Regions from separate parts of the Vibrio navarrensis genome, predicted to be linked through region 3. Evidence: predicted binding sites of a transcription regulator. Region 3 holds the regulator's gene; each other region holds the start of a gene.
What was found. The regulator PurR, encoded in region 3, represses purine synthesis genes. The targets are predictions, from matches to a motif close to TNANGNAAACGTTTNCNTNA.
Positions count from the first base shown of each region.

Region 1 (6,708 bases), on a different replicon from region 3:
GTATTCAAATCTCGACCTCAGCGGAAGAGCAAAGTGCGGTTGCTAACGACATCGCCGCTGAACTCAGTGATATCCGTACGCAGTCAAACGCGATTCGTCGGTTTGCTGAACAGTCTTCTCTGGGGGTTGCTAATCTGACCAAAGCCTCACTTTCATTATCACAAATATTGAAACAGTATCGTACCCAATAAGCCGGTTCAGTATAAATGGCACGAAAAAAGCTCCCTAGGGAGCTTTTTATTTATTGGGGAGATTTCACTGAAAAGACGTTCAAATACTCACTAAGTTGTATAATTAGCATGAAGCTCGTCTCAAGTTTTTGTTAATTCGCATGAAAAAGTGTCGTGAAGTTAAACATTTGACCTATCCTATCGATGCCAATTTTTTTGCTGCTGGTGACTAAAAATGACAACTTACAAATATATAAACACAACCGATGAGATCCTCTGCCCTCTCTGCCAGAACGATGAATACATGCTGTCATCGGACGGAGAGAAATTTACCTGTGCCGCCTGCGGGTTTCACACTAAAAACTTCAGCGCCGTTCAATCGGCACAAGGAATACCTGCTTATCATCGTAAACCCGTGCACATACACAACATCAGTACTGCTTGTCACTGATCTTGTTCGTATCTGCGACTAACGCTATCAACTCCTCCAGATGCTCAATTTTCGTTACCCGAGCATCTTGGATTTGATTTGGTTGAAAACCATTGGCCAAATAATATGTCCGAATCCCCGCACTTAAACCGGCTTTCACTCCTTTCGCCGTATCATCAACATAAATACATTCTTCGGGTAAAAAGCCCATATTGAAAGCGCTGTACATCACCAGATCCGGATCTGGCTTCCAGCTATTGGCATCAAATGCCGAGAAAATGCGCCCATGAAAACGTTCTAGTAAGCCTGTGAGCTGCAAAGAATACTCAATCTTGTCTTTAGGGCCATTCGAGATCACGCAGTACTCAATCCCCATTCCCGTAAGAAAATCAAGCAGCGCAACCGCCCCCGACATGGCCTTTAGATGGCGATAAAACAATTTATTGACTTCACTACGATAGAGCGGTTCTAGGACATCTAACGACACATTTAAGCCAAACAAGGATCTGGCGTCGTCGAGAATGTCCGCCAGTTTGCCCCCTTTAAATTGTGCGATCACTTTCTCAAGCGGTACATCAACATTAAAACGAGCAAAGACACGTACGAGCGCCTGGCAACAGAGTGTTTCACTGTCAACCAAGGTGCCATCACAATCAAAAATTACGCACCGAATTGGACTCATCGCCATCGTGCCCTCTCTTATCCCAGCCAAATTTGAATATTTTTGTCGCCATGATGGCAACTTAGGTATTCACTATAAGACGCGGTAATGAAGAGAAAAGGACACGCTCAGCAAAAGACGACAATGACTCGATTTAATTTGCCAATATTTAGGAGAGATCACCTATTTATTGGCACAAGCCAAGAATTTGCATGCTCTGCTTCCTGATGCAGATAGCGAGTTGTTGTTAAGAAAAGAGATCGAAAACTATTTGTTAATCAGTCACAAAGTTCACATTACCCCTTACTGATCGCTAGGAGCCAGAAACGCGATCAAACCTCGAGCAAAATTGGCGTTGGAACAGGGCTTTCCTTCTGCACGGTCGCGATAAGATCTGCGACATATTTTTCTATCTCTTCCAACCTTGTTTTGTCTCGATAAATGACATCAGAGACCAGAAGCTGGTCGTCGCCATATGTCAACATGGCCGCCCCTACTGGCTCGCCAGCTGAAAAACTGACATAAAGCGCATGCTCTGGAGCAAGAATAATCTGGGTGAGAAACTCCACAATCAATGCTTGTTCCGCTTCACTTGTCCAACGCTTTGATTGCATTATGGAAAACAGAATGGTTAAACGGTGGAAATCGACCAGAAAATGTTCCAGTTCGTCACTGCTTCTGCCTGCTGAGCAGCTTAGCGGTAACAAAGTGCGCTCACTTAATGAGCGCTGATAAAGCGCCAGCCCTTCCAGGCTTTCTTTGGTTGGAAATTCACAGTCCACCTGGTTGTGGAGCCATTGATTCTTTATCTCAACCAGCGGCGATTCAATATGCATTAATTAATCCCAAATATCGCAAATTTTCGGAGTACAGATAGTAGACTTCGGCGAAGCAGTACAGCCAGCCAGCAACCCCAGCGTGATCACAACGACAATTAGTTTAGCTTTCATAACTGGTTCCCTTGGTGTTTTATGTTTCCCAGCAAGCTTTATACCATACCACGCACTATAGCCGCTGTTCTAACAAAAAATGGTCACTCCACAGCGTGAAAGACACCGCTGCACTTTTGCTGGCAACTTGGGAATAAACGCAAAAGCTGCTAAGGTAGCTAGGTTTACATTGGCTCGGTCAATAGGAAAAAGTATATGAAAACAAAGATGTTAGCCCTGCTGCTTTGTGCAACGCCACTGCTTTACGGTTGCGGTAGCGACGAAGTCGGTGATGTCTCTTTAGGCTTGTTTACCATGAAAGACATCAAACTTAATACGCTGGTGGATCCTTTGGTTCCCGGCGTAACCTGCCATATTGCGAGTATTGAGGCGGATTTTAGCTTGGCTGATCCCAGTGATAGCTCGATCGCATGCCGCCAAACTGGGGAAATCACCCCTGAGATGATCGCCGCCATCGACATATCCGATTCGGGCGAGGTGGTGTTTAAGAAATCAAAAAGTGTCTTTTTTAAGTCGATGAAGATTCGCCGCATCTTTGATGCAAAAAATCAGACATTAATGTACGTCTCCTATTCCACCAAAGAGACTTCCGGCAGCTTCAAGCACAGCTTATCAACGGTCCCACTTTGGGGAACAAAAGCTTATCAAGAGCCTGCAACTTCGACAAACAACCAATAACCCGAACTTCTGCTGTTCATTTCTTCATCGGCTAGGGTGAGTTGTAACAAAAAGGCGCTTGATTACAAAAAAATGTGATATCATGCGCCTCCTTTTTTCTCAGTCATTAACTAGCATGAAGTTTCCTGGTCAGCGTAAATCTAAACATTACTTCCCCACGAACGATCGAGATCCTCTGGTCAACGAACTAAAGACCGCACCCAAAATGTTTCGCCCAACTGTGGTTGGCGTTGAACAAACTATCGTCGATATCGAAGCGCGTGTGGACGACGATTTCTTAGCCAAATACGAACTGAGCAAAGGACACTCGCTGGTTCTTGAAGAGAGCAAAGCGGATGCGCTGTACGATGAGTTGGTTGAATGCGGTTTAATCACCCATCAGTACCCGGGCGACACCATTGGTAACACGCTGCACAATTACTCTGTGCTGGCCGACAGCAAATCGGTGCTGTTGGGCGTGATGTCCAAGAACATTCAAGTGGGTTCTTACGCCTATCGCTATTTGTGCCGTACGTCGTCACGAATGAACCTCAATCATCTACAAACCGTCGATGGGCCAATTGGCCGCTGCTATACCCTTATTTCTCAAGATGGCGAACGCACTTTTGCTATCAACGAAGGCCACATGAACCAGTTGGCGCCAGAGAGCATTCCTGAAGAAGTATTTGAAAAAGCGTCAGCACTGGTCGTCTCCTCTTATTTGATGCGCGGCAAGCCCGAAGATCCGATGCCACAAGCGGTACAAAGAGCAATCGAATATGCGAAAAAGCACCAAGTGCCCGTGGTATTAACACTCGGTACCAAATACGTGATTGAAGGCAATCCACAGTGGTGGCAAGAGTACCTACGTGACAACATTACTGTCGTGGCAATGAATGAGGAAGAAGGCTTTGCGCTGACGGGGGAACGTGACCCGCTACAAGCGGCGGATAAAGCACTGCAGTGGGTCGACTTGGTTCTTTGTACTGCCGGCCCCGATGGTCTCTACATGGCGGGTTACACCGATGAAGATGCCAAACGCGAAACCACGCATGATATTTACCCTGGTAGCATTGAAGGCTTTAATCAATTCGAGTTTAGCCGTGCGATGCGACGCAGTGATTGTAAAGCGCCAATACGTGTTTACTCGCACATTGGTCCTTACCTCGGCGGGCCAGCGGAGATCAAAAATACCAATGGTGCTGGAGATGGCGCGCTCTCTGCTTTACTGCATGATATGGCAGCCAACGCCTTTCACCAAAGAAACGTGCCAAACTCGGTGAAACATCAGCATATTTGCCTGACGTATTCTTCCTTGTCACAAATTTGTAAATACGCCAATCGCGTGAGCTATGAAGTGCTTACCCAGCACTCTCCTCGCCTCTCACGTGCCCTTCCTGAGCGGGAAGACAGCTTGGAAGAAGCCTACTGGGATCGCTAGTAGGGACATTGAGCTAGATGGCTGCCAACGGGCAGCCTTTTATTTTTGATCTCAACCAATATTTACCGAAATAATCTAGTTTGCTCCCAATCAGGTTAGATATACTGCTTTACTACCATATTTAGATCCGTATTATTCGAACGCAAACGTTTGCTTTGGCGAAATCAAAAGGTTCAGCATGCTTTCAGATATCGATATTTGTCGCTCCACACCACTCCTTTCCATTGACAAGATTGCTCAGCAGGCCGGTCTGCTGCCAGATGAATTTGAGACTCACGGTAAATACAAAGCGAAAGTATCTGCAAAGTGTGTCTCTCGCTTAGCGGACAAACCCGACGGCAAGCTGATTTTAGTCACGGCTATCACACCAACACCTCTAGGCGAAGGGAAAACGGTCACGACCATTGGTCTTGCGCAGGGTTTACGCGCACTTGAACAGTCTGTCATGGCGTGTATTCGCCAACCTTCCATGGGGCCAGTCTTTGGTGTTAAGGGCGGCGCTGCTGGCGGCGGTTATTCGCAAGTCGCACCGATGGACGAACTCAACTTGCATCTGACCGGGGATATTCATGCGGTCACTGCAGCGCACAATTTAGCCGCCGCCGCCATCGATGCCCGAATCTATCATGAACAACGCGAAGGCTATGCGGCGTTTGAAGCTCGTACGGGCTTAACGGCACTGCGCATTGACCCGCATCGGGTGGTGTGGAAGCGCGTGATGGATCACAACGATCGTGCGCTGCGCAAAGTTCTTGTCGGTTTGAATGACCAGGGCAAAATCATTAATGGGTTTGAACGAGAAGAAGGCTTTGATATTTCTGCGGCGTCAGAGTTGATGGCCATCCTCGCTTTATCCAAGAATTTGCAAGATATGCGTACGCGGATCGGCAAAGTGGTTTTGGCGTACGATCTCGATGGCGCACCAGTGAGTGCCGAGCAGCTGCAAGTGGCCGGAGCGATGACGGTCACCTTAAAAGAGGCGATCAAGCCAACGTTAATGCAGACTCTTGAGGGAGTGCCTACACTGATCCATTCAGGCCCGTTTGCTAATATCGCACATGGTAACTCCTCGATAATTGCTGATGAGATCGCGTTAAAACTCTCCAGTTACGTTGTCACCGAGGCAGGATTCGGTTCTGACATGGGGCTTGAGAAAGCGTGCAATATCAAGTCGTCCACTTCTCACAAAGCGTCAGACTGTGTGGTGATTGTCGCCACGTTAAGAGGTTTGAAAGCCAACTCAGGATTATACGATTTGCGGCCGGGCATGCCTTTACCAGATTCCCTCTTTTCCTGTGACGCCAAAGCGCTCGAATCCGGTTTCAGCAACCTTAAATGGCACATAGACAATGTGCAAAAATATGGCTTACCTGTGGTGGTCGCGATTAACCGCTTTCCACAAGACAGTGACGAAGAGCTTTCACAGCTTGTCGAATGGGTACAGAAATTATCTCTGAATTTACGAGTAGCGGTGAGTGATGGTTTTGCCAACGGTGGCAAAGGAATGGAAGCCGTCGCACGTGAAGTCATTGAAGCGTGTGCAGAACAGGCTGATTTTCGCTCGCTTTATCAGCCTCAGCAAAGTTTGCAAGAGAAAATCACGACCGTATGTCGCAAAGGGTATGGCTGCGGCGAGGTGGAGTTCACTCCCTTGGCGCAGCAGCAACTGTCTCTGTACCAAGAACTTGGCTTTGGCGAGCTCGCGGTTTGTATGGCGAAGACGCCGCTCTCCATATCTTCCGACTCATCATTGAAAGGCGCACCCAGTGGCTTTCCCATCACCATCCGTGAAGTGAAGCTCTGCGCTGGTGCGGGTTTCGTCTATGCGCTGACTGGCAATGTAATGACCATGCCAGGGTTGCCAGACAAACCTGCGTTTATGCAGTTGGATATCAATGAGAATGGGGAGATTGTCGGCTTAAGTTAAGCTCACCGGACAAATACCTAAACTAACGCATTTACAGTGTAAATAGGCACCAAGTTGGCTTGGCGCCTATTTAACATTTGCCAGTTTAATTTAAATATCAGTAAGTTACTCGGCGTTTGTATTAGTTTGAAACGCTTGAACATCCACGTTTCTATCTGGCCAATCATCAACAAACTCGCGCTCGTGAGAAACCACAATCACCGCTCCTGAGTATTCGATCAACGCCTGCTTTAGTGCCGATTTAACATTGATATCCAAATGAGTGGTGGGTTCATCCAACACCAATAAATGCGTCGGTTGTAGTGCGAGGCAACACAGTTTCACTTGGGTTTGCTCGCCGCCACTTAGCGACTGCACCGCTTGTAATGCTAATTTACCGCTAAGGCCAAATCGAATCGATACGTCAATCAAACCGGCTATTTTATTGCCTTTCCACTGGTCAACAAAAACGACCCGATGCCCATTTATCGTG
Region 1 covers NZ_CP065218.1:128,008-134,715, forward strand. The annotation lists gene I3X05_RS17420 (methyl-accepting chemotaxis protein) at 1-191, shown strand, start outside; gene I3X05_RS17425 (HAD-IA family hydrolase) at 602-1,288, opposite strand; gene I3X05_RS17430 (hypothetical protein) at 1,594-2,097, opposite strand; gene I3X05_RS17435 (CreA family protein) at 2,407-2,889, shown strand; gene I3X05_RS17440 (inosine/guanosine kinase) at 3,005-4,309, shown strand; gene I3X05_RS17445 (formate--tetrahydrofolate ligase) at 4,488-6,236, shown strand; gene I3X05_RS17450 (ATP-binding cassette domain-containing protein) at 6,342-6,708, opposite strand, start outside.
Region 1: I3X05_RS17445 (formate--tetrahydrofolate ligase) is a predicted target of PurR. The motif match lies at 4,448-4,467, and genes of this name have one in related genera.

Region 2 (6,708 bases), 1.7 Mb from region 3:
TCGATGGAAACCAATGGCGCTTCAGTATAGTCAACAATGCCATGTAATGTACACTGAGACGCCTTCACTATGGTTTGATTTACGTCATTAACTTTCACATTTGTATTAATTGTGACGCTCAAATCCATCGCAGTGACGTTAACTGTCGGCACTCGCACCGAAATAGCTTCAAATTTGTTGGAAAATTTCGGGAATATTCTTTCAATTCCTTTATGCAACTTAGTGTCCACAGGAATGATGGACTGACTGGCAGCGCGAGTACGGCGCAGATCGGTGTGGTAAGCGTCAATCACCTGTTGATCGTTCATTGAGGAGTGAATGGTGGTGATGGTTCCAGATTCGATGCCAAAAGCATCATCGAGGGCCTTAATAATTGGCACGATGCAGTTGGTGGTGCAAGAGCCGTTAGACACAACTTTGTGCTGCGCGGTCAGCGTTTGATGATTGACGCCATAGATGATGGTGTTGTCCACATCGTTCGCGCCAGGATGAGAAAACAGCACTTTCTTCGCGCCTGCTTTGATGTGTTCTTGACCATCGGCTTGCGAGCCGTATACGCCAGTACAATCAAGCACTAAATCGACTTCTAAATCACGCCAAGGGAGTAAATCGATGTCAGCCAGATGAAGAATACGCACCGTATCCATTTCACCGTTGCTGTGATGAATGTAAATGTGTTCTTGGTCATTGCTGATTTTCTTACCAAAACGACCATGCGAGGTGTCGTATTGCAGCAAATGGGCCATGGCATCCGGCTGGGCCAGTTCGTTCACCGCCACCACCTTGATCTGCTGATGCTTACCGCTCTCATACACGGCTCTTAAAACATTACGACCTATACGTCCAAATCCATTGATCGCAACTTTTAGCATAATTCCATCGCCCCACATTTTTTTCGTGTCACGCATAGTAACTGATCGAAAACCTTTGCGCATTAAAATAAAAGCCGAGTCAGGTTGACTCGGCTTGTTCCACTTTGTAGCGTTTAAGCGATGATTTCTTTCGCGGTGTTCACCACGTTTTCTACTGTGAAACCAAACATCTTGAACAGTTGGTCCGCTGGCGCTGATTCACCGAAGGTGGTCATACCGATGATGCGACCGCCAAAGCCGACGTACTTGTACCAGAAATCGGCAATGCCCGCTTCGATAGCAATACGCGCTGTTACGTCTGATGGCAGTACCGCTTCACGGTAAGCGGCGTCTTGTTTGTCGAATGCATCGGTTGATGGCATGGAAACCACGCGCACTTTCTTACCTTCTGCGGTTAGTTGCTCAGCGGCTTTCACTGCGAGTTCAACTTCAGAACCCGTCGCGATAAGGATAAGCTCAGGCTTGCCTTCGCAATCTTTCAGGATGTAACCACCTTTGGCGATGTCTGTCACTTGCTGTGCCGTACGCTCTTGCTGCGCTAGGTTTTGACGCGAGAAAATCAGCGCTGATGGGCCATCTTTGCGCTCAATCGCCAGTTTCCATGCTACTGCTGATTCCACTTGGTCACATGGACGCCATGTGCTCATGTTTGGTGTTAGACGTAGCGATGCGATTTGCTCAACGGGTTGGTGAGTTGGGCCATCTTCACCCAAGCCGATAGAATCGTGCGTGTACACTTGGATGTTCTGAATCTTCATCAGAGCCGCCATACGCATTGCGTTACGTGCGTATTCCATGAACATCAGGAAGGTTGCGCCGTAAGGAACAAAACCACCGTGTAGTGCGATACCGTTCATAATAGCAGTCATACCAAATTCACGTACACCGTAGTGGATGTAGTTACCAGAGAAGTCGTTCGCTTCTAGAGATTTAGAACCCGACCACATGGTTAGGTTAGAAGGCGCTAGGTCAGCAGAGCCGCCCATGAATTCTGGCAGCATTTTACCAAACGCTTCTAGCGCGTTTTGCGATGCTTTACGTGACGCAATGTTTGCTGGGTTTGCTTGAAGATCAGCAATGATTTGGCTTGCTTTCTCTTCCCACTGCGCTGGCAGTTCGCCATTTACGCGGCGTTTGAACTCTGCGGCAAGCTCAGGGTACTCGGCTGCGTATGCCTCGAACTTCGCGTTCCAAGCGGCTTCTTTTGCAGCGCCTGCGGCTTTTGCATCCCACTGTGCGTATACATCAGCAGGGATTTCAAATGCTGGGTGTTCCCAACCTAGGAATTCACGCGCTGCGGCAATTTCTTCCGCGCCTAGCGGTGCACCATGACAGTCGTGCGAGCCTGATTTGTTTGGTGAACCAAAACCGATGATAGTCTTCGTACAAATTAGCGTAGGACGAGGATCCGCTTTAGCGGCTTCAATTGCTGCGTTGATCGCTTCAGCATTGTGACCATCCACTGCTGGGATAACGTGCCAGCCGTATGCTTCAAAACGCTTAGGCGTATCGTCAGAGAACCAGCCTTCGACGTGACCATCGATAGAGATGCCGTTGTCATCCCAGAATGCGATCAGTTTGCCTAGACCTAGCGTACCAGCAAGAGAGCAAGCCTCGTGCGAAATGCCTTCCATCAAACAGCCATCACCCATGAACACGTAAGTGAAGTGGTCGACGATGTCGTGGCCTTCTTTGTTGAATTGCGCTGCGAGCGCTTTCTCAGCCATTGCCATACCAACAGCGTTGGTGATGCCTTGGCCTAGCGGGCCAGTTGTTGTTTCGATGCCCGGTGCGTAGCCGTACTCTGGGTGACCTGGAGTCTTAGAGTGAAGCTGACGGAAGTTTTTCAGATCATCGATAGATAGCTCGTAACCGCTCAAGTGCAGTAGCGAGTAAATCAGCATAGAGCCGTGGCCGTTAGACAGTACGAAACGGTCGCGGTCCGCCCACTCTGGGTTTGATGGGTTGTGGTTTAGGTGGCCACGCCAAAGAACTTCAGCGATGTCCGCCATGCCCATAGGTGCCCCTGGGTGGCCTGAGTTTGCTTTTTGTACGCCGTCCATGCTGAGTGCGCGGATTGCATTAGCGAGATGTTTACGAGATGGCATGTCTGCTCCTGAGTGCATTAAGCGATGTAATAAGAAAAATTGCGCTGGCTATTTTCGCAAAGCAATCTCTGCTCTGCAAACGATTTACCCGAGAAATCCCCCTAGCAAACCATGCTCTACTTCACTGAAAGCGAAATAGAGCAAATTCTTCGCACTAGCAAGGCAAACGATTACTTTTGACTCATACTAAAAAATCACTTGTAATTCGAGTATTCAAAACTAGAATAGACGTCTAGATGTAGAAACACCTACAAATCGTATTTCATTCCCGGAGCTGAGAGCAAGTGTTCAGCTGCGAAAATCAATCAAAAGTGGAGCTCTCATGGCAAAGCACCTGTTCACTTCTGAGTCAGTATCAGAAGGCCATCCAGACAAAATTGCAGACCAGATTTCTGATGCGGTTCTTGATGCGATTCTTGAGCAAGACCCGAAAGCACGTGTTGCATGTGAAACTTACGTAAAAACCGGCATGGTCATGGTCGGTGGTGAAATTACCACTTCTGCCTGGGTTGATATCGAAGAACTGACACGCGAAACCGTACGCGAAATCGGCTACGTTCACTCAGACATGGGCTTCGACGCCAACTCTTGTGCTGTTCTCAACACCATCGGCAAACAGTCTCCTGACATCAACCAAGGCGTTGATAAAGCCGACCCTAAAGAGCAAGGTGCGGGCGACCAAGGCATTATGTTCGGTTACGCATGTAACGAAACCGAAGTACTGATGCCAGCACCAATTACCTACGCGCACCGTTTGATGGAACGTCAAGCGAAAGTACGTAAAGATGGCACGCTGCCATGGTTGCGCCCTGATGCGAAATCACAGGTTACTTTCCAATACGATCAAGGCAAAATTGTTGGTATTGATGCGGTTGTGCTGTCTACTCAGCACTGTGATTCTATCTCAACACCGGATCTGCGCGAAGCGGTGATGGAAGAGATCATCAAGCCTGTTCTTCCTTCAGAATGGCTAAACAAAGAAACCAAGTACTTCATCAACCCAACCGGTCGTTTCGTTATCGGTGGTCCCATGGGTGACTGCGGTCTGACCGGTCGTAAGATCATCGTTGATACCTACGGCGGCGCAGCGCGTCACGGTGGTGGTGCTTTCTCTGGTAAAGATCCATCGAAAGTAGACCGTTCTGCCGCTTACGCAGCACGTTACGTGGCGAAAAACATCGTCGCAGCTGGCATGGCTGATCGTTGTGAAATCCAACTGTCTTACGCTATTGGTGTAGCGGATCCAACCTCTATCATGGTGGAAACATTCGGTACTGAGAAAGTGTCGCACGACATCATCATTGAAGCCGTTCGCCAGTTCTTCGACCTACGTCCATACGGTCTGCAAGAGATGCTGAATCTGCTTCAGCCAATCTACAAGAAGACCGCTGCATATGGTCACTTCGGTCGCGAAGAGTTCCCTTGGGAAGCAACCGACAAAGCAGCACTACTGCGTGAGTTTGCTGGCATCAAATAATCAGCCTCTTCTCGAACAGAAAGCCTCTGCTACAATGCAGGGGCTTTTTATTATGCGTATAAATTGATTATGCGTAAGAAAACAAATTTCGCCGTTTGAAGAAGAGCCCATGTTGCACCACGAACTAGCCGAACAATCCTCGCAAGTCCTCGCCCACTGTATCGCCTTAGCCGAGCAACGCTTTCAGCGCACTTTCCCTCTGCCCAAACTCAGTTTTAACGTTCGAGGCAAAGTGGCGGGAAAAGCTTACTTGCAACTGAATGAGATACGCCTGAATCCCGTATTGTTCAAAGAGAACCCTGATGAGTTTTTGCAAGAGGTGATTCCTCACGAAGTCGCCCACCTCATCGCCTATCAGATATTCGGGCGCGTCAAACCTCACGGTAAAGAGTGGCAAGCGATTATGGAGCAGGTATTTCAGCAACCAGCAAGAACGACGCATCGCTTTAATATCCATTCGGTCCAAGGGAAAACCTTTCAATATCGCTGCGCCTGCGCCGAGTACCCACTGTCAATTCGCCGCCACAACAAAGTGCAACGTCATCAAGCCAGTTATTGCTGCACAAAGTGCCGTCAGCCTTTGCAGTTTACCGGATTACAACTCAGTTAGCGGCCTCTCTAAGCTCGCCCTCAGCGCAGTTTTGACTCAGCTTTAACAATTCGCTCACTACTTCGCGGCAAAACTGAGTGCTACAATCTAAAAAGTCATACTTTTCTAAGACTTTTTAGATGAAATACCTATTTTCACTACTGGCGGCTCTCAGCAGCTTGCCTGTACTGGCTGCGCCCCCGGCCAACTTCTCTGCGGCGAAGAAAGAGGCGCTACAAATTTACCAAGATTATCCGGTCAGTTTTTACTGTGGCTGCGAGATTCAATGGCAAGGAAAGAAAGGCATTCCAGATTTGCAATCTTGTGGTTATCAAGTGCGTAAGCAACAAAATCGTGCCAGTCGTATTGAGTGGGAACATGTGGTGCCCGCTTGGCAGTTCGGCCACCAGCGACAATGTTGGCAAAACGGTGGACGGAAAAATTGCAGCAGACATGATGTTCAGTTTCGCTCGATGGAAGCGGATCTGCATAACCTCACCCCAGCGGTTGGTGAAGTCAACGGCGATCGCTCGAACTTTAACTTTAGCCAGTGGAATGGCGTTGATGGTGAGACCTATGGCCGCTGTGAAATGCAGGTCAATTTCAAAGCGCGTAAAGTGATGCCGCCGGATCGCGCTCGGGGCTCGATTGCTCGCACTTACCTCTACATGAGCCGAGAGTACGGTTTCCAACTGTCGAAACAGCAGACTCAGTTGATGCAAGCATGGAATAAAACTTATCCCGTATCGGAGTGGGAATGCATACGCGATGAGCGAATTGCCAAAGTTCAGGGCAACCACAACTCTTATGTGAAGGAAGCGTGTCAAACGCGATAGAAAAATCCCAGTGTCGCCACTGGGATTTCATCATACTTACTCTTTCGCGCCGATATCCTCAAGATAACCAAAGCGTTCTTTACGCTCTTGCTGTGGGGCATAACGCATTTCGCCGGACTCATCGTAAGAACGACCAACAATTTCACACCACCCTTTCCCTAGCGGCATTGTCTTTGGACGCATTGTGCTGCTAGGCATATTGGCGCGAATGTCATTTTCACTCACATTCAAAATGCGTTGTGCGACCAACACGGCACGATCACGCACATTAGCATCGGCGAGACGATTGCGCTGTCCCCACAACACTTTCCAATCGTTACAGCTATAATACGTCGTTTGTGGAACCGACAAGAACGCCACTTCTGAGTACACCTTGTACTTTTTGTACATCATGTAGCTTTCAAACAGCATAGCGACATCCTCTTGTGGCGTAGAGTAGCCGTAAAACGCCGCCGCGCCATCTCGTTCAAATTCGCCACCCGCCTGTTGCCCCGTAGACTGACGAACTCTATCGGTCATGGCTTCACCATGAAATGAGACTTGTGCCGCTTCCAATAACAATGCAGAAGTGAGAGGCTGACTGCCGGTCAACTGCTTAGCCACATGATCAGCGGATTCAATCTCGCTGTAAATGGTGCCGCTATCGGCCAATTGCAACAAGTCATTTGGCGGTAGCAGATCGTTCGCGTGCGCCAGTTCATGAGACAACAAACGGAATAGACCCGGTGCAATTTGTTCCGTTTTACGCTCCCCATTGCGCGTAGCATCGTAGTCATTTGAGTAAGTAACATAGTCAAACGTGCTGCTATCCAAATAGCGAGTAGCG
Region 2 covers NZ_CP065217.1:2,990,336-2,997,043, forward strand. The annotation lists gene epd (erythrose-4-phosphate dehydrogenase) at 1-872, opposite strand, end outside; gene tkt (transketolase) at 986-2,980, opposite strand; gene metK (methionine adenosyltransferase) at 3,303-4,457, shown strand; gene I3X05_RS14070 (SprT family zinc-dependent metalloprotease) at 4,567-5,067, shown strand; gene endA (deoxyribonuclease I) at 5,187-5,882, shown strand; gene I3X05_RS14080 (hypothetical protein) at 5,919-6,708, opposite strand, start outside.
Region 2: metK (methionine adenosyltransferase) is a predicted target of PurR. The motif match lies at 3,139-3,158, and genes of this name have one in related genera.

Region 3 (6,708 bases):
AAGCGCGTCAGGCTGCCGCTTTTGTTCGGCAGAAGCAGTTGGTGCTGGTTACCTCAGCTAGCCATATGAACCGAGCTTTGAAAGAGTTTAACGATGCAGGCTTAACCCCTTTGCCAGCACCAACCAACTATTTGGCGCAAAAAGAGATCACTCAGGCTTGGGACAAATACGCGCCGAAAGCGCTCTATTTAGAGCAGACCGAACGCTATTGGTATGAAACCTTGGGTCTCATTTGGCAATCTTTGCGCGACTTGTTGACCACCACTCCCAACAACGAAAAAGTCGCCGCGAAAAGTCCTGCTTGAAAATAAAATTCTATCCATAAAAAACGAGCTGTCTGCGCAGCTCGTTTTTTATTGTTCGACATTGAGATCAAGCGCTCTGCTTTGGCGCATTTATGGCTCTTAATCCCCTGCAAACATATAGCCTTCTCCGTGAACCGTGACAAAAATTTGCGGGTTCTTCGGGTCAAACTCCATTTTGGCACGCATGCGGCGAATCAACACATCGATGGTGCGATCATTGGGCGCATCAACGCGATGGCTAATCATGTTTAGAATACGCTCACGGCTTAACACCTGATTTGGGTACGACGAGAGTGCCACCAATAACTCATATTCGGCCTTGGTTAATTTTACCGGTTCGCCATTGCGGCTCAATGCACGACGATGAATGTCAAACGTCCAATCTGCAAAGCGCACAACGTGCTGCTCCTGTTCGTCAGCACGCCCTTTTTGCTTAGCCGTATCGGTTAACGACATCCGCCACAAGAGGTTTTTCACCCGAACTAGCAGCTCTCTTAACTCAAACGGTTTGGTCACGTAATCATCCGCGCCCATCTCCAAACCGACAATTTTGTCTATGCTATCCGTGCGGCCTGTTACTAATATGATGCCGATATCCGATTGGCCACGCAGTTCCCGCGTCAAAAGCAAGCCATCTTCTCCAGTGAGATTAATGTCCAACATCACCAAATCGATGGTTTGGCTGTTCAATACCTCACGCATTTCTACGCCGCTCTCTGCTTCACTGACGGTATATCCTTCATTTTGGAAGTAACCCACCAATTTGGCTCGTGTCACTACATCATCTTCTACGACTAATACGTGATAGCTCATTTACACCACTTTCTGTCATTCTTCTCTACGCCGATTCATTCTATTCATAAACAGTCACATTTCTAGCGTCAGAGCAAAGTTAGCACAATAATCTCGGCTTTTATTGATTCAAGACAAGCTTATTTTTCACCCATTTACAAGCCGACATATAATTAAATAATCCATTAATAATCAGGGTGACCGCTGTTCATTTTTATTGGTTAAACTAATAAGAGAAACCTTGAGGAGCACAAAGAAAATGCAAGAGATCAAAGCCTTCAACGAAAAGCGTGCCGAAATTTACTGGTGGCTTTCAAGCCTTTTCGCCAAAGAGTTGAGCCAAGTGGAACTGGACAAATATCACAGCGCAGAGATTCGCTCATTTCTTTGTGGTTTAGCAGAAAATGACCGTTTGCGGGTTGAAGTGCAGCAACTGGTACAAACGTTGAATAAACTGCTTGAGCGTAAAGATGCTCAACTTGAACTGGCCGCAGACTTTTGCGATCTGTTTCTGAAAAGCGCAAAACATGGCGCTCTACCCTACGCTTCCGTTTACCTCGACCAATCAGGGTTACTCAACGCCGAACCAGCCAGAATGATGGAAAAGCTGATGACAGAGCACGGCGTGAGAGTGAGCGACACTCTCAATGAACCTGCGGATCATCTCGCTATTCAACTGGATTTTTTAGGCCATCTGATTATCCGTTCGAATGAGCTGGAGCAAGAGCGCCATATGGAAGCCGCCTTTGCCAAGCAGCAACAGTTCATTGAAGATATGCTGCTGTCTTGGCTGCCGCAATTTCACCAGCAGTGTCTTCAACACGACCAGTTTGACTTCTACACCAGCGTTGCAAAACTATTAATTGCATTTTGTAAACTGGACAGTGACTATTTACTTGGATAATAATTACAGGCCTATCAATAGAGCAATCACTCGACTGAAGATTAACCAATAAAGTGTGAACACGGATACAATATTCGCGTGCTGAGCTGGTTGCCTGCTGACGTATCTCGATATAAAATTGAGACCGCAAACGATAAAATATGAATTTAATGCAAACCGCTGAAAAACAGCGGTTTTTGTGTTTTTTTAGCTAAGCTGCTGCTTTTCTTGGGTCTCTCCATGTTCAAGACCGATTCGAAGAAAGGTAGCAAGAGCGTTACCCGGCTCAATGTTCCCCGCGGTAACCTTGGACAGGACAAAATTATGGCCACAATTAAAGATGTCGCACGTTTAGCCGGCGTATCAACCACGACAGTTTCACACGTGATCAATAAAACCCGCTTTGTTGCAGAAACAACGCAAGAAAAAGTGATGAAGGCGGTGGATGAACTCAATTACGCGCCTAGCGCCGTCGCACGCAGCTTGAAATGCAATACGACTCGTACTATTGGCATGCTCGTTACTCAGTCAACCAATCTCTTTTTCTCTGAAGTGATTGACGGCGTAGAAAGCTACTGCTACCGCCAAGGCTATACCTTGATTCTATGTAACACTGGTGGCATCTATGAAAAGCAGCGCGACTATATCCGCATGCTGGCTGAAAAACGCGTCGACGGTATCTTGGTGATGTGTTCAGATTTGACCGAAGAGCTGCGTGAAATGCTCGATAGACACGCCGATATTCCAAAAGTAATCATGGACTGGGGCCCGATTAGCTCGCAAGCCGACAAGATCATCGACAACTCAGAAGAAGGTGGCTATCTCGCAACCAAATATCTGATTGATAACGGTCACAGCAAAATTGCCTGCCTGAGCGGTCATTTCGAAAAAGCCGCGTGTCAGGAGCGAATTCTTGGTTTTAAACGCGCAATGGCAGAGGCAAACCTAGCGGTCAATCAAGATTGGATCTTAGAAGGTAACTTTGAATGTGATACAGCCGTATTGGTCGCTGATAAGATCGCCTCTTGGGACGATCGTCCAACGGCCATTTTCTGCTTTAACGACACCATGGCACTTGGCCTAATGAGCCGTTTGCAACAGCTCGGTATCCGTATTCCTGAAGACATGTCGGTGATCGGTTACGACAATATTGAACTGGCCGAGTACTTCTCTCCGCCGCTTACCACCATTCACCAACCAAAACGTCGTGTCGGTAAAAATGCATTTGAAATTCTACTTGAGCGCATTAAAGACAAAGAGCACGATAAACGCATTTTTGAGATGCATCCAGAAATCGTTATTCGCGACACAGTTAAAAAACTGAACTGACATTGTTAAAAAATAGACGCTATTCGGCGTCTATTTTTTTGTGTCAAAACAAAATCATTATTGTGACAAATAACAAGATATTTTCGTACACGAGTTTTGGCTCATTTTCCGCAAACTATTACCTGAACCAAGATCACACTTTTAATTCTAAAATGTGATGTTAGTCCAATAGAAATCGTATCCTTTAGCTGTCACGCACAGGGCAAACCATCTGAAAAGGTGGGACGCAAAGCCTCCGGCCTAAACCAAATGTTGTTTGGTAGGTAGCGGGGTTCCCGATGGCAAAAATGCATTACATTGAGTTGACTCTCTAATGACATCTTGTATGCATTGGTTTGCTAATCTCTCGGACCTGATTTATGGGTGGCGTAATTATAATTACACCGAGATAACACATCATGGATAAACCGATACTCAAAGATTCAATGAAGCTTTTTGAGCAACTTGGTGCGATAAAATCTCGCTCTATGTTTGGCGGATTCGGCCTTTTTGCAGATGAGACCATGTTTGCATTGGTCGTCAAAGATCAGCTTCATATTCGCGCGGATCAAAACACAACCTCATTGTTCGAAAAACAGGGCCTTAAGCCTTATGTTTACAAAAAACGTGGCTTCCCTGTTGTTACCAAATACTACGCGGTAACCGATTCCCTTTGGGATAACAAGACTGCACTGATGAGCGTCGCAAGACAAGCTTTGGACAGCGCCCGAAAAGAGAAAGAGCTTCAAGCCGTTGCCAAACCCGATCGTCTGAAAGATTTGCCAAATCTAAGGCTGGCGACTGAGCGCATGCTGAAAAAAGCAGGTATTGAAACGGTTGAGCAGTTGGAAATGCACGGTTCTGTTGGGGCTTATGAAGCGATCAAAAACACGCACAGTGGAAGTGTTAGCCTTGAGCTGTTGTGGGCGTTAGAAGGCGCTATCAATGGAACTCACTGGAGCGTCATCCCTCAAAAACGCCGAGATGAGTTAGTTAATAAGCTTTCCTCTTAAGCTTGAGTAAGTTTCTGAAAGCCACCTCTGCAACGAAGTGGCTTTTCTTTACTCCGCTTCCTCTTTACTCTGCTTAGTTTTTTTCGCCTTGCCTGAAATTTTTTTGTGCTTTTCCCTGTCTTAGATTAGAGAATTAAACTTGGAAAAATGCGATGAATAGAAAAATGCTTTTTGGCCTTATTTTAGTCAGTGTGATGGCTATTTTGGTCTACCATTTTGCTCCCTACCTCACTTTAGAAAATGCCAAAGCTCAACAGCAGCTCCTTAGCGACTATATCAGCCAACACTGGCTAACGGCCGCAATCAGTTACTTTGTCCTATACGTCGCTCTGACTGCTTTCTCCATCCCCGGCGCCACTGTCGTTACCTTACTCGGTGCTGCCTTGTTCGGGTTTTGGTTTAGTTTACTGCTCGTCTCTTTCGCGAGCACGGTAGGCGCTACATTAGCTTTTTTAAGCAGTCGATATTTGCTCAGAGAGTGGGTGCAAAAGAAATTTGCTGACAAGTTACAAGCCATTAATCAAGGTGTTGGGCGAGATGGATCTTTCTATCTTCTATCACTTCGACTTATCCCTGTGTTTCCTTTTTTTCTGATTAACCTTCTGATGGGGCTAAGTAAAATGACAGCCAGTCGCTTTTACTTAACCAGTCAAGTTGGCATGCTACCCGGCACCGTTGTCTATCTCAACGCGGGGACACAAATCGCCGAGATCGATTCACTCTCTGGGATCGTTTCGCCTGCCGTTTTGCTGTCGTTTCTATTACTCGGGCTTTTTCCTATCGTAGTGAAATGGTTGATGAACAAATATCGCCCTCAGTCTACTGTACAGAGTGAACGGTAAGTCATGCGTGTATTTACTGCCAATTCCCCTGTCGAGGCGCATATCGTCTGTCAACTGTTGCGAAATGAGAATATCAGGTGTGAAGTACACGGAGAGGGGCTATTCGGCTTGAAAGGCGAGCTACCCGCGACCAGCGAGAGTGACCCCTATATTTGGCTACATGAGCCTCAGCAATACCAGGCAGCACTGAAAATCGTGAGTGAGTACTTGCAGAAGCCCTGCGTTGCTACTCATTGGTACTGTTCAAACTGCGGTGAGGAAAATGAGGGCCAATTTGCTCTCTGCTGGTGTTGTGGCGAACATGACACCAGCAGTTAAACATAGATTAAATTTGAATTTGTCTGCGAATAAAATTGATTGAATAGCGATTAAACTCTTCTGGGCGTTCAACGTTGCAAACATGCCCACAATCTCGGATCTCCAACAGTTCACTCTGTTTATGAACCGCAACCATCTCTTTTACTGGTTTGATAAACATGTAATCTTTATCACCCATCAAATAGAGCGTTGGAATTGGCAGTTCTCTTTCTTTGAAGTAGCGCATCAGAGGGTTAACTTCCGCCGCCAGAATAAACCAACGCTTGAACTCCTTTTGACACAATTTCTTTGCTTCACGGATAAATAGGTGTCGGGATTCTTGCTGGTTCTTTTGCGGCATGACGATATAGGCGAACAGTTTATATAGCCACATGTAAGGGAGAATGTGCTTACCCACATTGCCAAGTGATACCAAAAACTGCGAGCGGGCATCTAAGCGAGTAATAGCGCCACCAAGTACCATCGATTTCACGCGTTCACTTGCCATCTCCGCAAGATTTCTAACAATAATGGTGCCAAGAGACATACCGACAAAATGGGCTGAGTGGATTTTAAGATGATCTAGCACCTGAAGAATATCGTGCGTCACCGCTTTAAACGTGTAGCGGCTGCTCATCAGCTCTTTAAACAACTGATTCGATTTTCCGTGTCCCCTTAAGTCCACCAATAGCAGATTGAAATGTTGCTTATACGCTTTGATCTGTTTAAACCATATTGAGGAGCTGCCTCCAGCGCCATGGACAAAAACCACCCACTCCTGACTGGTTGGATGTAAATAGGTTTTATGAAACAGTAACGTTTGAGGCATGGATTATACCGCTCATTCACTCTTAGCTAAATATAGGGCTGAAATCCTACCATAAAAAGACTCAATAGCGATTTGCGCTGGAATAAAAAAAGCAAAAGGCACGTAAAACCGTGCCTTTGACTCAATTTTTCGCTTTGTTAACCAATCCTGAGCGCCGCTTTGTACAGATTTAAATATTGCTGAGCAGCTTTGCTCCAGCAAAAGTCTTGCTGCATCGCTTGCACTTGTACTCGGCGGACTTCCGCTAGATTTTGCGCATAGAGAAGCAACGCGCGCTGCATACTGATCAACAGAGCTTGAGGGGTTGGATCTTGGAAAACAATTCCGGTTGCATCAGCAGGATTTGCGTCGTAATCATTCACACTGTCTTTCAACCCCCCCACACCACGAACGATTGGTAAGGTGCCATACGCCATGCTGTAGATCTGATTTAAACCAC
Region 3 covers NZ_CP065217.1:1,141,920-1,148,627, reverse strand. The annotation lists gene elyC (envelope biogenesis factor ElyC) at 1-305, shown strand, start outside; gene torR (two-component system response regulator TorR) at 405-1,118, opposite strand; gene torD (molecular chaperone TorD) at 1,357-2,001, shown strand; gene purR (HTH-type transcriptional repressor PurR) at 2,305-3,309, shown strand; cyclic di-GMP riboswitch class I at 3,501-3,589, shown strand; gene I3X05_RS05170 (TfoX/Sxy family DNA transformation protein) at 3,708-4,301, shown strand; gene I3X05_RS05165 (TVP38/TMEM64 family protein) at 4,454-5,143, shown strand; gene I3X05_RS05160 (DUF2007 domain-containing protein) at 5,147-5,461, shown strand; gene I3X05_RS05155 (alpha/beta fold hydrolase) at 5,469-6,269, opposite strand; gene glgA (glycogen synthase GlgA) at 6,407-6,708, opposite strand, start outside.